DNA from 3 places in the Enterobacter huaxiensis genome. Region 2 is predicted to be linked to each of the others. Evidence: predicted binding sites of a transcription regulator. Region 2 holds the regulator's gene; each other region holds the start of a gene.
What was found. The regulator LexA, encoded in region 2, represses DNA repair genes until DNA is damaged. The targets are predictions, from matches to a motif close to TNCTGTATGTACATACAGNA.

Region 1: a site for LexA is predicted at 2,260-2,279, ahead of dinB (DNA polymerase IV). Genes of this name have one in related genera too.
Region 3: a site for LexA is predicted at 2,737-2,756, ahead of D5067_RS12275 (YebG family protein). Genes of this name have one in related genera too.

What each region holds. Positions count from the first base shown of each region.
Region 1 is NZ_CP043342.1:3,811,807-3,816,585, forward strand. It holds gene pepD (cytosol nonspecific dipeptidase) at 1-1,122, shown strand, start outside; gene dinB (DNA polymerase IV) at 1,184-2,242, opposite strand; gene nqrM ((Na+)-NQR maturation NqrM) at 2,351-2,554, opposite strand; gene nqrF (NADH:ubiquinone reductase (Na(+)-transporting) subunit F) at 2,554-3,777, opposite strand; gene nqrE (NADH:ubiquinone reductase (Na(+)-transporting) subunit E) at 3,788-4,384, opposite strand; gene D5067_RS18260 (NADH:ubiquinone reductase (Na(+)-transporting) subunit D) at 4,391-4,779, opposite strand, start outside.
Region 2 is NZ_CP043342.1:4,539,013-4,543,791, forward strand. It holds partial or broken gene D5067_RS24110 (hypothetical protein) at 1-11, opposite strand, end outside; gene dinF (MATE family efflux transporter DinF) at 8-1,345, opposite strand; gene lexA (transcriptional repressor LexA) at 1,408-2,016, opposite strand; gene D5067_RS21680 (diacylglycerol kinase) at 2,125-2,493, opposite strand; gene plsB (glycerol-3-phosphate 1-O-acyltransferase PlsB) at 2,647-4,779, shown strand, end outside.
Region 3 is NZ_CP043342.1:2,576,806-2,581,584, forward strand. It holds gene D5067_RS12250 (hypothetical protein) at 1-247, shown strand, start outside; gene D5067_RS12255 (DUF1272 domain-containing protein) at 249-476, opposite strand; gene D5067_RS12260 (GNAT family N-acetyltransferase) at 493-1,017, opposite strand; gene D5067_RS12265 (TetR/AcrR family transcriptional regulator) at 1,155-1,739, opposite strand; gene D5067_RS12270 (nuclear transport factor 2 family protein) at 1,843-2,310, shown strand; gene D5067_RS12275 (YebG family protein) at 2,406-2,723, opposite strand; gene catA (type A chloramphenicol O-acetyltransferase) at 2,944-3,621, shown strand; gene D5067_RS12285 (hypothetical protein) at 4,029-4,779, shown strand, end outside.

The DNA.
Region 1 (4,779 bases), 730 kb from region 2:
GGCGCGGATAACGGTATTGGTATGGCCTCTGCACTGGCAGTCCTGGCGGACGACAGCGTTGAGCATGGTCCGCTGGAAGTCTTGCTGACCATGACCGAAGAAGCGGGCATGGACGGGGCGTTCGGTCTGCAGGCTAACTGGCTGCAGGCGGACATTCTGATCAACACCGACTCCGAAGAAGAAGGCGAGATCTATATGGGCTGTGCGGGCGGGATCGACTTCATCTCTACCCTGCCGCTGTCCCGTGAAGCCATTCCTGCTGGCTTCGAGACCTTCAAGCTGACGCTGAAAGGGCTGAAGGGCGGCCACTCCGGCGGCGATATTCACCTGGGCCTGGGCAACGCCAACAAACTGCTGGCACGTTTCCTGGCGGGCCACGCGGCCGAGCTGGATCTGCGTCTGGTAGATTTCAACGGCGGCACCCTGCGCAACGCGATCCCACGTGAAGCCTTCGCCACCGTCGCCGTGCCTGCTGCGAAAGCAGACGAGCTGAAAAAACTCTCCAGCGTTTATCTCGACATCCTGAAAAACGAGCTGTCTGAGAAAGAGAAAAACCTGACCGTGGTGCTGGAATCTGTTTCTACAGATAAAGCGGCGCTGACCGCACGGTCACGCGACGGCTTCGTTCAGCTGCTGAACGCAACGCCAAACGGCGTGATCCGCAACTCTGACGTCGCGAAAGGCGTGGTCGAAACCTCGCTGAACGTGGGCGTAGTGACCATGGCTGAAGACAGCGCGGAGATTATCTGCCTGATCCGCTCTCTGATCGACAGCGGCAAAGAGTACGTGGTGAGCATGCTGGAATCCCTGGGCACGCTGGCAGGCGCGAAAACGTCTGCAAAAGGCAGCTACCCGGGCTGGCAGCCGGATGCAACCTCTCCGGTCATGGCGCTGGTGCGTGAAACCTATCAGCGTCTGTTCAACAGCACGCCGAATATTCAGGTTATCCACGCCGGTCTGGAATGTGGTCTGTTCAAGAAACCGTATCCGGAGATGGACATGGTGTCTATCGGGCCAACCATCACCGGCCCGCACTCGCCGGATGAGCAGGTTCATATCGAAAGCGTTGGCCACTACTGGACGCTGCTGACTGAACTGCTGAAGGCGATCCCAGTTAAGTAACACCCTCACCCCAGCCCTCTCCCAAAGGGAGAGGGTGAAAAACCTCTCGCCACCGGGCGTTTTACAATCCCAAAACCAGCTGCCGCTCTAACTGCGGATCCAGCAGCGTGACGTGCAATCCCACCAGCCTCACCCCGCGCCCGCCTCGTCGTTCTTCCCATGCCTTTTTCGCCGTCGCGATAAGATCCTCTTTATTCAGACGCGGCCAGACGTGTTCCTGCGTGGTCTGCTGAAAATCGTTGAATTTTAACTTGATCCCCTGACGTGCGATCAGCAGGTCCGGTTTCACCTTGATTAAGCGCCGCTCCAGCTCGGGATAGAGCTGCTCTGTGATAATGGTCTCGCAGTCAGACCAGTCGTGGATGTCTTCAATTAACGTGCGTTCAACCCCAACGGATTTTCGCAGCCGTTCGCTGTTTACGTCACGATCGTCAATGCCCTGGCTGCGCTCCCACAGCACGCGGCCAAACTTCCCGAAGCGCTTGAGCAGCATGGCGAGGTCGCTTCGCTGTACGTCTTCACAGGTGCGCAGCCCCATGTTTTCAAGCTTTGCGGCCGAGACTTTACCCACCCCCGGAATTTTGCCAAGCGGCAGCGTCTTTAAAAACGCCGGAACCTCTTCAGGGGTGATGACGTACTGGCCGTTGGGTTTATTTAAGTCGGACGCGATTTTAGCGAGAAACTTCACCGGCGCGACCCCCGCTGACGCGGTCAGGTTCAGCTCGTTGAAAATGGTCTGGCGAATTTCCTGAGCCATCAGCGTGGCGGAACCGTGGCAGTGCAGGCTGTCAGTCACATCGAGGTAGGCTTCATCCAGCGAGAGGGGTTCAATCAGTGACGTGTAACGCGAGAAGATCTCCCGGATATGCACCGACGCTTCCTTGTACGCCTCGAAGCGGCCGGGCAAAAGGGTGAGATGCGGGCAGAGCTTGAGCGCCGTCGCGGTCGGCATGGCGCTGCGCACGCCAAATTTGCGCGCGGGGTAGTTGGCGGTGCTGATCACACCGCGCTGAACGCGGCTGCCGCCAATGGCGATGGGAATATCCCGCAGCGCCGGGTTGTCTCGCATCTCCACTGCGGCAAAAAAGCAGTCCATATCGACATGGATTATTTTGCGCATAGTAAGCCCTCACTCATCACTGGATAAGTATACAGTAAATAAATGAGGGTTGAGAAGCGGATGTAAGAACGCCGGGTGAAGGCTTTGCCTTACCCGGCCTACAAAAACTTAAATAATGCGCTGCTGTTCACGGGCCATTCTTTTTTTCCGGGCATCGCAGGGTTCCGGGCAGTCGCAAACCTTTTCCATACCGAGAGATGAAATCCCCCCACAGCTGCCCTGAATGCTTTTACGCTTAACGATCCAGCCTAAAGACATACCGAATACCACCAGCACAAACACGGCGAATGTTGCCAGAAACGTCACCATCATTAGCCTCCAAAGTCATCGAGCATGATGTTTTCGTCTTCCACGCCAAGGTCGTGAAGCATCTTGATCACGGCGGCGTTCATCATTGGCGGCCCACACATATAGAACTCGCAGTCTTCCGGGGCCGGGTGCTGCCTGAGATAGTTTTCATACAGCACGTTGTGGATGAACCCCGTGTAGCCGGTCCAGCTATCTTCCGGCTGCGGATCGGAGAGCGCCACGTGGAAGGTAAAGTTCGGGTTCTCACGCGCGAGCTGTTCAAACTCCTCGTCATAGAACATTTCCCGCAGCGAACGCGCTCCGTACCAGAAGCTGATTTTACGCTGGCTGCCAAGCCGCTTGAGCTGGTCGAAAATATGCGAGCGCATCGGCGCCATACCGGCACCGCCGCCGATAAAGACCATTTCCGCGTCGGTATCTTTAGCGAAGAATTCCCCGAACGGGCCGGAAATCGTCACCTTGTCGCCCGGCTTGAGTGACCAAATGTAGGAAGACATAATGCCCGGCGGCGCGTCCGGCACGTTAGGCGGCGGCGTGGCGATACGCACGTTCAGCATGATGATGCCTTTCTCTTCCGGATAGTTTGCCATGGAGTAGGCGCGCAGCGTTGGCTCCTTCACCTCAGAGACAAAGCGGAAGAGATTAAATTTATCCCAGTCGGCACGGTATTCGTCCGGTACGTCGAAATCAGTATACGCCACGGTATGCGCCGGGCACTCAATCTGGATGTAACCGCCCGCCCGGAACGGAACGCTCTCTCCTTCTGGAACGCGAAGCTTCAGCTCTTTAATAAAGGTGGCTTTGTTATCATTGGAGATAACCTCGCACTCCCATTTTTTAACGCCGAAGATCTCCTCCGGGAGCTCGATTTTCATGTTCTGGCGCACCGCGACCTGGCACGCCAGCCGACAGCCCTCTTTTGCCTCGCGTTTCGAAATGTGCGAAAGCTCGGTTGGCAGGATATCGCCGCCGCCCTCCTTCACTTTTACGCGGCACTGCCCGCAGGAGCCGCCTCCGCCGCAGGCTGAGGAGACAAAAATCCCGTTACCGGAAAGCGTGTTAAGCAGCTTGTCGCCGGCAGGCGTGCGGATCTGATTCTGCGGATCGTCGTTGATATCAATAACGACATCGCCTGCGTTCACCAGCTTCGCGCGTGCGGCCAGAATCAGCCCCGACAGCACCAGTACAATCAGCGTGAACATCACCACGCCAAGAATTATTTCCATCTGTTAGCCCTTATAGCTGCACACCGGAGAAGGACATAAAGCCCAGCGCCATTAGCCCGGTGGTGATAAAGGTGATCCCTAAGCCGCGCAGCCCTGCGGGCACGTTGGCATATTTCATTTTTTCGCGGATCCCCGCCATGGTGACAATCGCCAGCATCCACCCGATACCGGAACCAAAGCCATAAACAACCGACTCGCTGAAGTTGTAGTCGCGCTGAACCATGAACGACACGCCACCGAAGATGGCGCAGTTCACCGCAATCAGCGGGAGAAAAATCCCCAGGGCGTTGTAGAGCGAGGGGAAATACTTATCGAGGATCATCTCAAGGATTTGCACCAGCGCGGCAATCACCCCGATAAAGGTGATGAAGTTCAGGAAGCTGAGATCGACCCCCTCCACCAGCGCGCCGTCCCGGAGCACGTAGTTAAACACCAGGTTGTTAATAGGCACAGAAAGCCCCAGCACGACCGTCACCGCCACGCCCAGACCAAATGCCGTCGACACCTTTTTGGACACCGCGAGGAAGGTACACATGCCCAGGAAGAACGCGAGCGCCATGTTTTCAACAAACACCGCGCGCACAAACAAACTCAGGTAATGAGCCATTGTCGGTTACTCCTTTTCCTGCTGTTCAGGCTTCAGCGTGCGAATCAGCCAAATCAGCAAACCGATAATGAAAAATGCGCTGGGTGCCAGCAGGAACAGACCGTTTGGCAGATACCAGCCGCCGTTCTGCACCGTGTCGAGCACCGTGATGCCAAACAGCTTGCCGCTGCCAATCAGCTCGCGCAGGAACCCTACCGTCAGCAGGATCGCGCCGTAACCAAGGCCGTTGCCGATACCGTCCATAAAGCTCGCCAGCGGCGGCATTTTCATGGCGTACGCTTCCGCACGCCCCATCACGATACAGTTGGTGATGATCAGCCCGACAAACACCGACAGCTGTTTTGAGGTTTCGTAGGCGAAAGCGCGCAGCAGCTGATCGACCACGATCACCAGCG
Region 2 (4,779 bases):
TTAACCGTCACGATATATCGGAGCGGGAAGGAAACCAGGTATTGTTGCGCCAGTGGCGGCGCCAGATGAATGCCAGCGACAGCCCGCGCAGGGAGAGAAAGACGGCCAGCGCCAGCCACAAACCGTGATTGCCCAGATACGGCAGCGTCAGCAGCGTCAGGCCAAAGCCCGCCGCCGCGACGGCCATGCTGTTGCGCATCTCGGCGCCCCGCGTCGCACCGATAAACATGCCGTCCAGCAGATAACACCAGACGCCCACCACCGGTAAAATCATCTGCCAGACGATGTAGCGGTCTGCCAGTTCGCGTATTGCCGGTAACGAGGTCAGCAGTGCAATGATGTGGCTACCGAAGCAGGCATAAATCAGTGCAAAAGCCAGCGCAACAAGACCCGCCTGACGGCAGGCAGCCTGCCATACCTCCTGCAGCTGACCGCGTTGTCGCGCCCCGTAGGCCTGCCCGGAGTGCGCCTCAACGGCATAGGCGAAGCCATCAAGCGCGTAAGCCGTGAAGGTAAGCAGCGTCATCAGTACCGCATTGACCGCAACGATCTCAGGCCCAAGACGGGCGCCAAAGACCGTCAACGCGCCGAAACAGAGCTGAAGCAGGAGCGAGCGCAGCATGATGTCACGGTTAAGCGCCAGCAGCTTGCGGATGTTGCCGCGCCATGCGGTTTTCAGCATCGCGAGGGAGATGCCGCGCATGGCCAGCACGCGCCAGACCATCCACAGGCCGATGACAAACGTGCCGTATTCCGCAATGGCCGTCGCCAGCGCCGCGCCCCGCACGTTCATGTGCAGGCCCATCACCAGCCAGAGGTCGAGCACGATGTTCAGAAGGTTTCCCACTACCAGCAGGATAACCGGCGCGCGGGCATACTGAACGCCCAGCAGCCAGCCCAGCAGGACCAGGTTTGCCAGTGAGGCGGGTGCGCTGAGCCAGCGAATTTCGAGGAAGCGCCGCGCCTGCTCAAGTACCGCCTCGCTGCCGCCCACAATATGGAGTGCCAGATCGATCAGCGGCGTACGCAGCAATACGATTAAGGCGCCTGCGCCGAGCGCGAGAATGAGCGGCTGAACCAGCGCCCGCGCCAGGCGCAGCGGGTCTTTGGCGCCATACGCCTGTGCCGTCAGGCCTGTGGTGCTCATACGCAAAAAGAGCAGCAGCATAAAGAGGAAGCTGGTTGCCGTTGCGCCAATCGCTACGCCGCCCAGATAAACGGGTGAATCCAGATGACCAATGACCGCCGTATCCACCAGCCCCAATAGGGGAACGGTGATATTGGAGAAAATCATCGGCAGCGCAAGACGCCACAGTGCCTTATCAGAAGCCGTCAGCAGTGACATGAAAAATACCGGGAGTGGAAAGTCAATCAGGCTGCGGAGACCCGCAGCCTGTCAGGAAGAGATTACAGCCATTCACCGTTGCGGATAACACCCACTGCCAGACCTTCAATGGAGAAACTCTGTTCACGGAGATCCACCACGATAGGTGAGAATTCATTATTTTCTGGCAGAAGCTGTACCGTATTGCCCTGCTTTTTCAGGCGCTTAACGGTCACTTCGTCATCAATGCGCGCCACTACCACCTGGCCATTACGCACATCCTGCGTTTTATGTACCGCCAGCAGATCGCCATCGAGAATACCGATGTCTTTCATGGACATTCCGCTGACGCGCAGCAAGAAATCCGCACTCGGTTTGAACATGCCAGGATCGACCTGATAGTGTCCTTCGATATGCTGCTGTGCCAGCAGGGGTTCACCTGCGGCAACACGGCCAATTAGCGGGATACCCGTTTCTTCTTCCACCAGCAGGCGGATGCCGCGTGAAGCACCAGAAACAATCTCAATCACGCCTTTACGCGCCAGCGCTTTAAGGTGTTCTTCAGCAGCATTTGGAGAACGGAAGCCCAGACGCTGTGCGATTTCCGCACGCGTGGGTGGCATACCCGTCTGGCTGATGTGATCCCGGATGAGATCAAACACCTCTTGCTGCCTGGTCGTTAACGCTTTCATTCCGCCCCCTGGGTGTATATACAGTTATGCTGTGAGTATATACAGTCAAAGGCGAATTTGGAACCAAAAACTGCACAAAAAACCAGGGACTTAATTATTCTACGAGGCTCATCGGAAATGCGACCAAAGCAGCGTGACCCAGGTGATAGCCGCAGTGATAATCGCCAGTAACACAGCGGCAGACCCCATGTCTTTCGCGCGGCCTGAGAGCTCATGGAAATCCGAGCCAATCCGATCCACAACGGCCTCAATAGCGCTATTAAGAATTTCCACTATCATCACCAGAAGTACGGAACCGATGAGCAGTACGCGGGTAATAGCATCAACGTCAAGGAAACAGGCGATGATAACCGCGACGATAGCGGCAACGCCCTCCTGGCGAAATGCGGCTTCATTGACCCATGCGGCACGGAAACCTTTCCATGAATAGCCGGCAGCTTTGATGATTCGAGTAAACCCAGTGGTATTATTGGCCATTAATAGAACCTTTTATTGGAAATAGCGTCAGTAACTCTAGCAGCAGCGCGTTTCGCTGTAGCCGAAGTATGACGGGTAACAACAGAAATTTTGCGCGCTTTCTGTTATCCTTGCGCAGCAATTGCATTATTAACCAGAGGCTTTACATCGTTTATGTCCGGCTGGCCACGAATTTACTACAAATTACTTAATTTACCATTAAGCGTCCTGGTAAAAAGTAAGTCTATCCCAGCAGAACCCGCGCTGGAATTAGGGCTCGATACGTCGCGCCCTATTATGTACGTTTTGCCTTATAACTCTAAGGCAGACCTGTTGACGCTTCGCGCCCAGTGTCTGGCGCATGATTTACCCGACCCGCTTGAACCGCTGGAAGTCGATGGCACGCTGTTGCCACGCTACGTGTTTATCCACGGCGGGCCGCGCGTGTTCACCTATTACACGCCGAAAGAAGAGTCCATCAAGCTGTTCCATGACTACCTCGACCTGCACCGTAGCAATCCTGACCTGGATGTGCAGATGGTGCCGGTTTCCGTCATGTTTGGCCGCCGTCCGGGCCGCGAAAAGGGTGAAGAGAATCCACCGCTGCGCATGCTTAACGGCATCCAGAAATTCTTCGCGGTCTCCTGGCTTGGGCGCGACAGCTTTGTGCGCTTCTCCCCTTCCGTCTCCCTTCGCCGCATGGCGGACGAGCACGGGACCGATAAGATCATTGCGCAAAAACTGGCTCGCGTAGCGCGTATGCACTTCGCACGCCAGCGCCTGGCGGCCGTTGGGCCACGCCTTCCGGCGCGTCAGGATCTGTTCAACAAGCTGCTGGCCTCCAAAGCGATTGCTCGCGCGGTTGAAGACGAAGCGCGCAGTAAAAAGATTTCCCACGAGAAAGCACAGCAGAACGCCATTGCGCTGATGGAAGAGATCGCCGCGAACTTCTCCTACGAGATGATTCGTCTGTCCGATCGTATCCTGAGTTTTACCTGGAACCGTCTCTATCAGGGGATTAACGTCCATAACGCCGAGCGCGTGCGCCAGCTGGCGCATGACGGCCACGAGATTGTGTATGTGCCCTGCCACCGCAGTCACATGGACTATCTGCTGCTCTCCTACGTGCTTTACCACCAGGGCCTGGTACCTCCGCACATTGCGGCGGGTATCAACCTGAACTTCTGGCCAGCGGGCCCGATTTTCCGCCGCCTGGGTGCGTTCTTTATTCGTCGTACCTTCAAGGGCAACAAGCTCTATTCCACCGTATTCCGTGAATATCTGGGCGAGCTGTTCAGCCGTGGATATTCCGTTGAGTACTTCGTGGAGGGGGGCCGTTCTCGTACCGGCCGTCTGCTCGATCCGAAGACCGGCACGCTGTCGATGACCATCCAGGCCATGCTGCGCGGCGGTACGCGTCCGATTACGCTTGTCCCTATCTACATTGGCTATGAGCACGTGATGGAAGTGGGCACCTACGCGAAAGAGCTGCGCGGTGCGACTAAAGAGAAAGAGAGCCTGCCGCAGATGCTGCGCGGGCTGAGCAAGCTGCGCAACCTTGGTCAGGGCTACGTAAACTTTGGCGAACCCATGCCGCTGATGACGTACCTGAACAATCATGTCCCGGAGTGGCGTGAGTCTATCGATCCTATCGAAGCGGTGCGTCCGGCCTGGCTGACGCCAACGGTCAACGGCATTGCCGCTGAGCTGATGGTGCGAATTAACAACGCCGGTGCGGCCAACGCCATGAACCTGTGCTGTACCGCGCTGTTGGCCTCCCGCCAGCGTTCGCTGACCCGCGAGCAGCTGACCGAGCAGATCGACTGCTACCTGGACATTATGCGCAACGTACCGTATTCGGTTGATTCAACTGCGCCTTCTGCGACCGCCAGCGAGCTTATCGATCACGCGCTGCAGATGAACAAGTTCGAAGTCGAGAAAGACACTATCGGCGACATCATCATTCTGCCTCGCGAGCAGGCCGTGCTGATGACGTACTATCGTAACAACATCACGCACATGCTGATGCTGCCGTCGCTGATGGCGGCCATTATTACCCAGCATCGCCGTATTTCACGTCAGGAACTGCTGCGCCATCTCGAGGCCATCTACCCGATGCTGAAAGCAGAGCTGTTCCTGCGCTGGAGTAAGGATGAGCTGGCGGTTGAGCTGGATAAAATGACGGAAGAGATGCGTCGTCAGGGGCTGATTACGCTGAACAATGACGAGCTACTCATCAATCCGTCACGCTCACGTACTTTGCAGCTGCTGGCAGCCGGTGCGCGTGAAACGCTGCAGCGCTACGCC
Region 3 (4,779 bases), 2.0 Mb from region 2:
GGCCAATATCGTGCTGATCCCGATGCTAAGCGGCTATCGCGATGAAAAAACGATGAATCTGCGCATCGAAAATAACTACAGCAGGTGGTACCACGAGCATGACATCACGCTTGATTCGGATCCCCGGAGCGCCATGGACTTCCGCAGAGTCATCTTGCTCAATCAGATTGAGAGTATTTCGCTGTTCGACCCCGCCAGCGCCAGCGCGCTGGAGATGGCGCCGGAGGAGGACAACGACGAGCGGTAGCCTACTTTGTATAGCGGCGCAGCGTGGATGCCGGGTGCTTCAGCAGCGCCGCCTCAGGACGTACCGGACGGCGGACAAGCTCACCGCTGCAGTTTGGACAGCGCCCGCTCAGCGCCTGAGTGACGCACTCGTTGCAAAAGGTGCATTCGAACGAGCAAATGTAGGCTTCGGACGTATCGGGCGGGAGATCTCTATCGCAACGTTCACAGTTAGGGCGAAGTTCAAGCATGGGGTTTACCTGTTTTTTAGATAGACGCCTGAAGAGGCATTCTCATTATTTTCAGTACGCTTTGCTGTGATGCCGTCTCAAACAGCACTTCATTGACGCAAAGCATGCCCTGTCTCTGATAGAACCTGTAAGCGCCTTCGTTTTGCTCGAGTACTTCCAGCCATAAAAAGCGCTTGCCGTTAATTCTGGCCAGCCGTACGGCGTGTTCAAACATCAACTTGCCATAGTGTTTTCCCGTTTCAGCTGGGTCCAGGTAAAGTTTATTTAGCAGAACCCCGACGTCGCTCGTGCCCGGTATGGCCGCTTCCCAGGTGACTTTCATAAAGCCAATCGGGCGTTCGGTTTGCGCCACGTACCAGGCTACGCCGCTCTCCTTCAGGCTTTGTTCGAGCACGGGGAGAGAATACTCGTCGTGCAGGAAATTATTCATCTCCGTTTCCGACACCCACAGAGGTTTAAAGTGGGCGGAATAGATGCGAAACCCGAGGTCGCTGAGCAAGCGTGAATCGGCTGGCGTGGCGTGTCGTAAATGAAGGGTCATACGCTGAATCCTTGCTTTTCCATTTCGTTCAGTATCATGCATTTTGGCTGAGATCCCAACGGATACGCATTTCCCCCTGCCGCCGACCGGGAAAACCGTGTAAACGGCTCATTCTGCCGAGCCGATGACGCCTCGCTCTACGCTGCCTGCCCGGTTATTTTCTCCAGCCCACTCTTCAGCCCGTGAATAACCGCATCGACATCCATTCCCATCTGGGCATGAATGATGGCTCCGTCGATCAGTAACATAATTTCATTAAGGCGTTGTTCATCGGAAATAGCCGTCAGGGCCGCAATTTTTTCTTTCGTCTCTAATTTATGGCTGCGGCAAATTTCTTTTATTTCGTTTTCAACCTCTTCGGATTTCGCTTCTGCGCTGGCGTTGATAAATGCGCAACCGTGGAATGAAGGCATCACAAACCACGCGTGAAGCGTTGCTGCCAGGGCATCCGACGCAGTTCTCCCTTTGTCAACATTCAGGCGCAGCGCGGTCTCAAACCAGTCTATCCATATTTCGTGCCGATAATGCAAATAGGCAAGAATGAGCAAATTTTTACTGGGGAAATGACGATAAAAAGTTACTTTCGTCACGTGAGCCTGCCTGATGATGGTATCTACACCCGTTGCTTTAAACCCCGTGGAATAAAACAGCTCATGCGCGGTTAGTACTATTTTCTCTCTGACGCTAATTTTTTCGTCTTTATTCGCAATGGATGTTTTCACCACGTTCCAGCCTCAATTGAGTTGTTGACAGCGTTATTTTTCAGGCCTAGATTAACGCAAGTAGACAGATCTGTCTACATACTATCAACCAGAGGTCATTCAGATGAACACACGCCCACCGTTACCGCCCTTTACCCGTGAAACGGCTATCGAAAAAGTCAGGCTGGCAGAAGATGGCTGGAACAGCCGCGACCCCGCAAAAGTTGCCCTCGCCTACTCCGTGGATACAAAATGGCGAAACCGTGCGGAATTTGCCGCTAACCGCGAAGAAGCCCAGGCCTTCCTGGACCGCAAATGGAAAAAAGAGCTGGACTATCGCCTGATCAAAGAGCTTTGGGCGTTTACAGAAAACCGTATTGCCGTGCGCTATGCCTATGAATGGCATGATGATTCGGGCAACTGGTTCCGTTCTTACGGCAATGAAAACTGGGAGTTTGACCAGGATGGCCTGATGACGCGTCGTTTCGCGTGCGTAAATGACATGCCGATCGAAGAATCAGAGCGTCTGTATCACTGGCCGCTGGGCAGACGTCCAGATGACCATCCTTCTTTAAGCGATCTTGGGTTATAGGTTGGATCGCGAGGGGATCTTCAATCACACCTCTCTGAGCATCATTCGGGGGAACGGCAGCGAGACGTCCCCTGAATGAAGATGGGCACGGGCGATCAGGCAGCCTTCACGGCTCTGATTTTTTTCCCGTCAGCCGCTTCAGAGTCCGTGCGATCTGTTCCCGCCGGGGCGTTGAGATCGGGGAGCCTGCTGGTACGCAGAATATGCTGCACGGCCTCTTTCTGCTCGGCGAGATGCAGCCCAAGATCCTCAGCCTGCGCTTCATCCAGCTGTATACCGCTTTGCAACAGCCAGTCGGTGAACGCTTCCGCCATATCGAGCAGTTTGTCGTGAGCGTCAGCCTCTTTCTTGCTGGCAAATGTCATTTTCTCTTCACCTTTTCTTACGACAACATATTTTATTTCAACAGCCATGATACGCCCCTTTTACTGTGGTTATATACAGTATAACAGCACCTGGCGAACGTTGCAGCCAAAATGTGTTTCGCAGGGCACATTTCCTTTCCAGCCGTACAGGGATACGCTACTCTCACAGCAGCGTTCGCAACCCAAGCGGTTCAGTGCCTGTACCCTTGCTTACCTCCTGAAAAATCAGATAAACATCTGATTTACGATTGCTCAAAAAGGTTAATAAATGAAAAAAACAGCCCCAGAATATACCCCTGTTGACCTATCCCGCTGGGCAAGAAAGGAGCATTTCGAGGTCTTTCAGTCTTTTGCGCAATGCACGTTCAGCCAGACCGTTCAGTTAGACATTACCGGGCTGCTAAAAAATACAAAAAAGTTTGGCTGGAAATTTTACCCTACAATAATTTTTCTCCTTTCACAGGCTGTGAACCGGCATGCTGAATTCCGTATGGCCATGAAGGATGGTGAACTTATAGTCTGGAATGAAGTCCACCCCAGCTACACCATTTTCCATAATGAGACGGAAACGTTCTCATCCTTATGGAGCCCTTATGATGGCAATATTCTCCACTTCCTGGACGCCTATTCAGCAGACGTTGCCCGCTATGGCAACAACGTTGCTTACTGGCCGAAGGGCGAGTCTCCGGAAAATATATTTTTCGTATCGGCTATCCCCTGGGTAAGTTTTACCAGTTTTGATACCAACGTCGCGAAGATGCAGAATTTTTTCACCCCCATGTTTACGCTTGGGAAATACGTTGAGCAGGAGGGGAAAATACTGTTGCCACTCGCCGTTCTTGTCCATCACTCCGTGTGCGACGGTTTCCATGTGGCGAGAATGATCAACGAGTTACAAGAGACATGCCATGATCTGCTGAAGCATTTAGACGAACTCAATGCCTGATTCGCCTTTTGCCAGCAGGCAGGCTAGCGTAGCCACTTTTAATGGCTGTTTCCCGCCCCGTTATTACAGCCCCCTGAACGTTCTGCTGGCGTTTAAAACGTATTCACCTGTCTCTGACCAGATCGGTTATTCATCCGCGATGCCGATGCTGAATAATTCTGCTGCCGTTGTGAGTCGGTAGCGGATTTTTAAAGTTCAAAATCCATTTAGCGAAAAATCATCTACTCTTCTTAGTGCAAGGAATGAATTTCCATCCTGATGGGAATTTTTTCACGTTTTACCGGATTTCTTTTTATAAATGGACTACCCGGCTCCTTTAGAGCACAGGTGTTGAAGGTGGTTATATTTCCTGTTTCTTCAATAAGTTCCTGGTTCCGAACGCATATATTATTTAAAGGACAACCGTTATGACTCACATTCACGAAAGCGCCATAAACAGCACGACTCCCGACGCTCGTCTGACGCTGCCCGCCGCGAGCAGCAGCGCTGTATCATGGGGCGCAATCTTCGCCGGCGCAGCAGCGGCGGCCTCTCTCTCTTTGATTTTACTTATCCTGGGTGCCGGGTTAGGTCTTACGTCTGTTTCGCCATGGGAAAGTCGCGGGCTTGACGCAGGTACGGTGGGTATTGCCGCTATAGCATGGTTAACTTTCACTCAGATTGTTGCGTCAGGAATGGGCGGCTATCTGTCCGGGCGGCTGCGCACCAAATGGGTCGATACGCGCGGCGATGAAGTCTATTTTCGCGATACTGCACATGGATTTTTAGCCTGGGCCGTCGCGGCGCTCATATCCGCTGCGCTGTTCACAAGCGCCGTAAGCTCCGTCATCGGAGGAGGTGCTAAAATCGTGGGGAATGTTGCCGGCGGAGCAGCGCTAACTACGGCGGCGGGTGCCGCGAGCATGGCTAACGGGTCCCAGGACGAACAGGGTTCGTCGATGCAGTATTTCGTCAATTCGATGTTCAGGTCGAATGCCCCAGGCAACGCCGACGCTCCCGCATCGCCAGCCGCTCCGGCAACGCCTTCAGCATCTCAACAGCCCGTCTCTCCTGCACAGCTGAGCGAGGTGTCGGGGATATTTGTAAACAGCATTACCAGCGGGACCTTGCCCCAGGAAGATCGTCAGTATGTCGCTCGGTTGATCGCTCAAAATACGG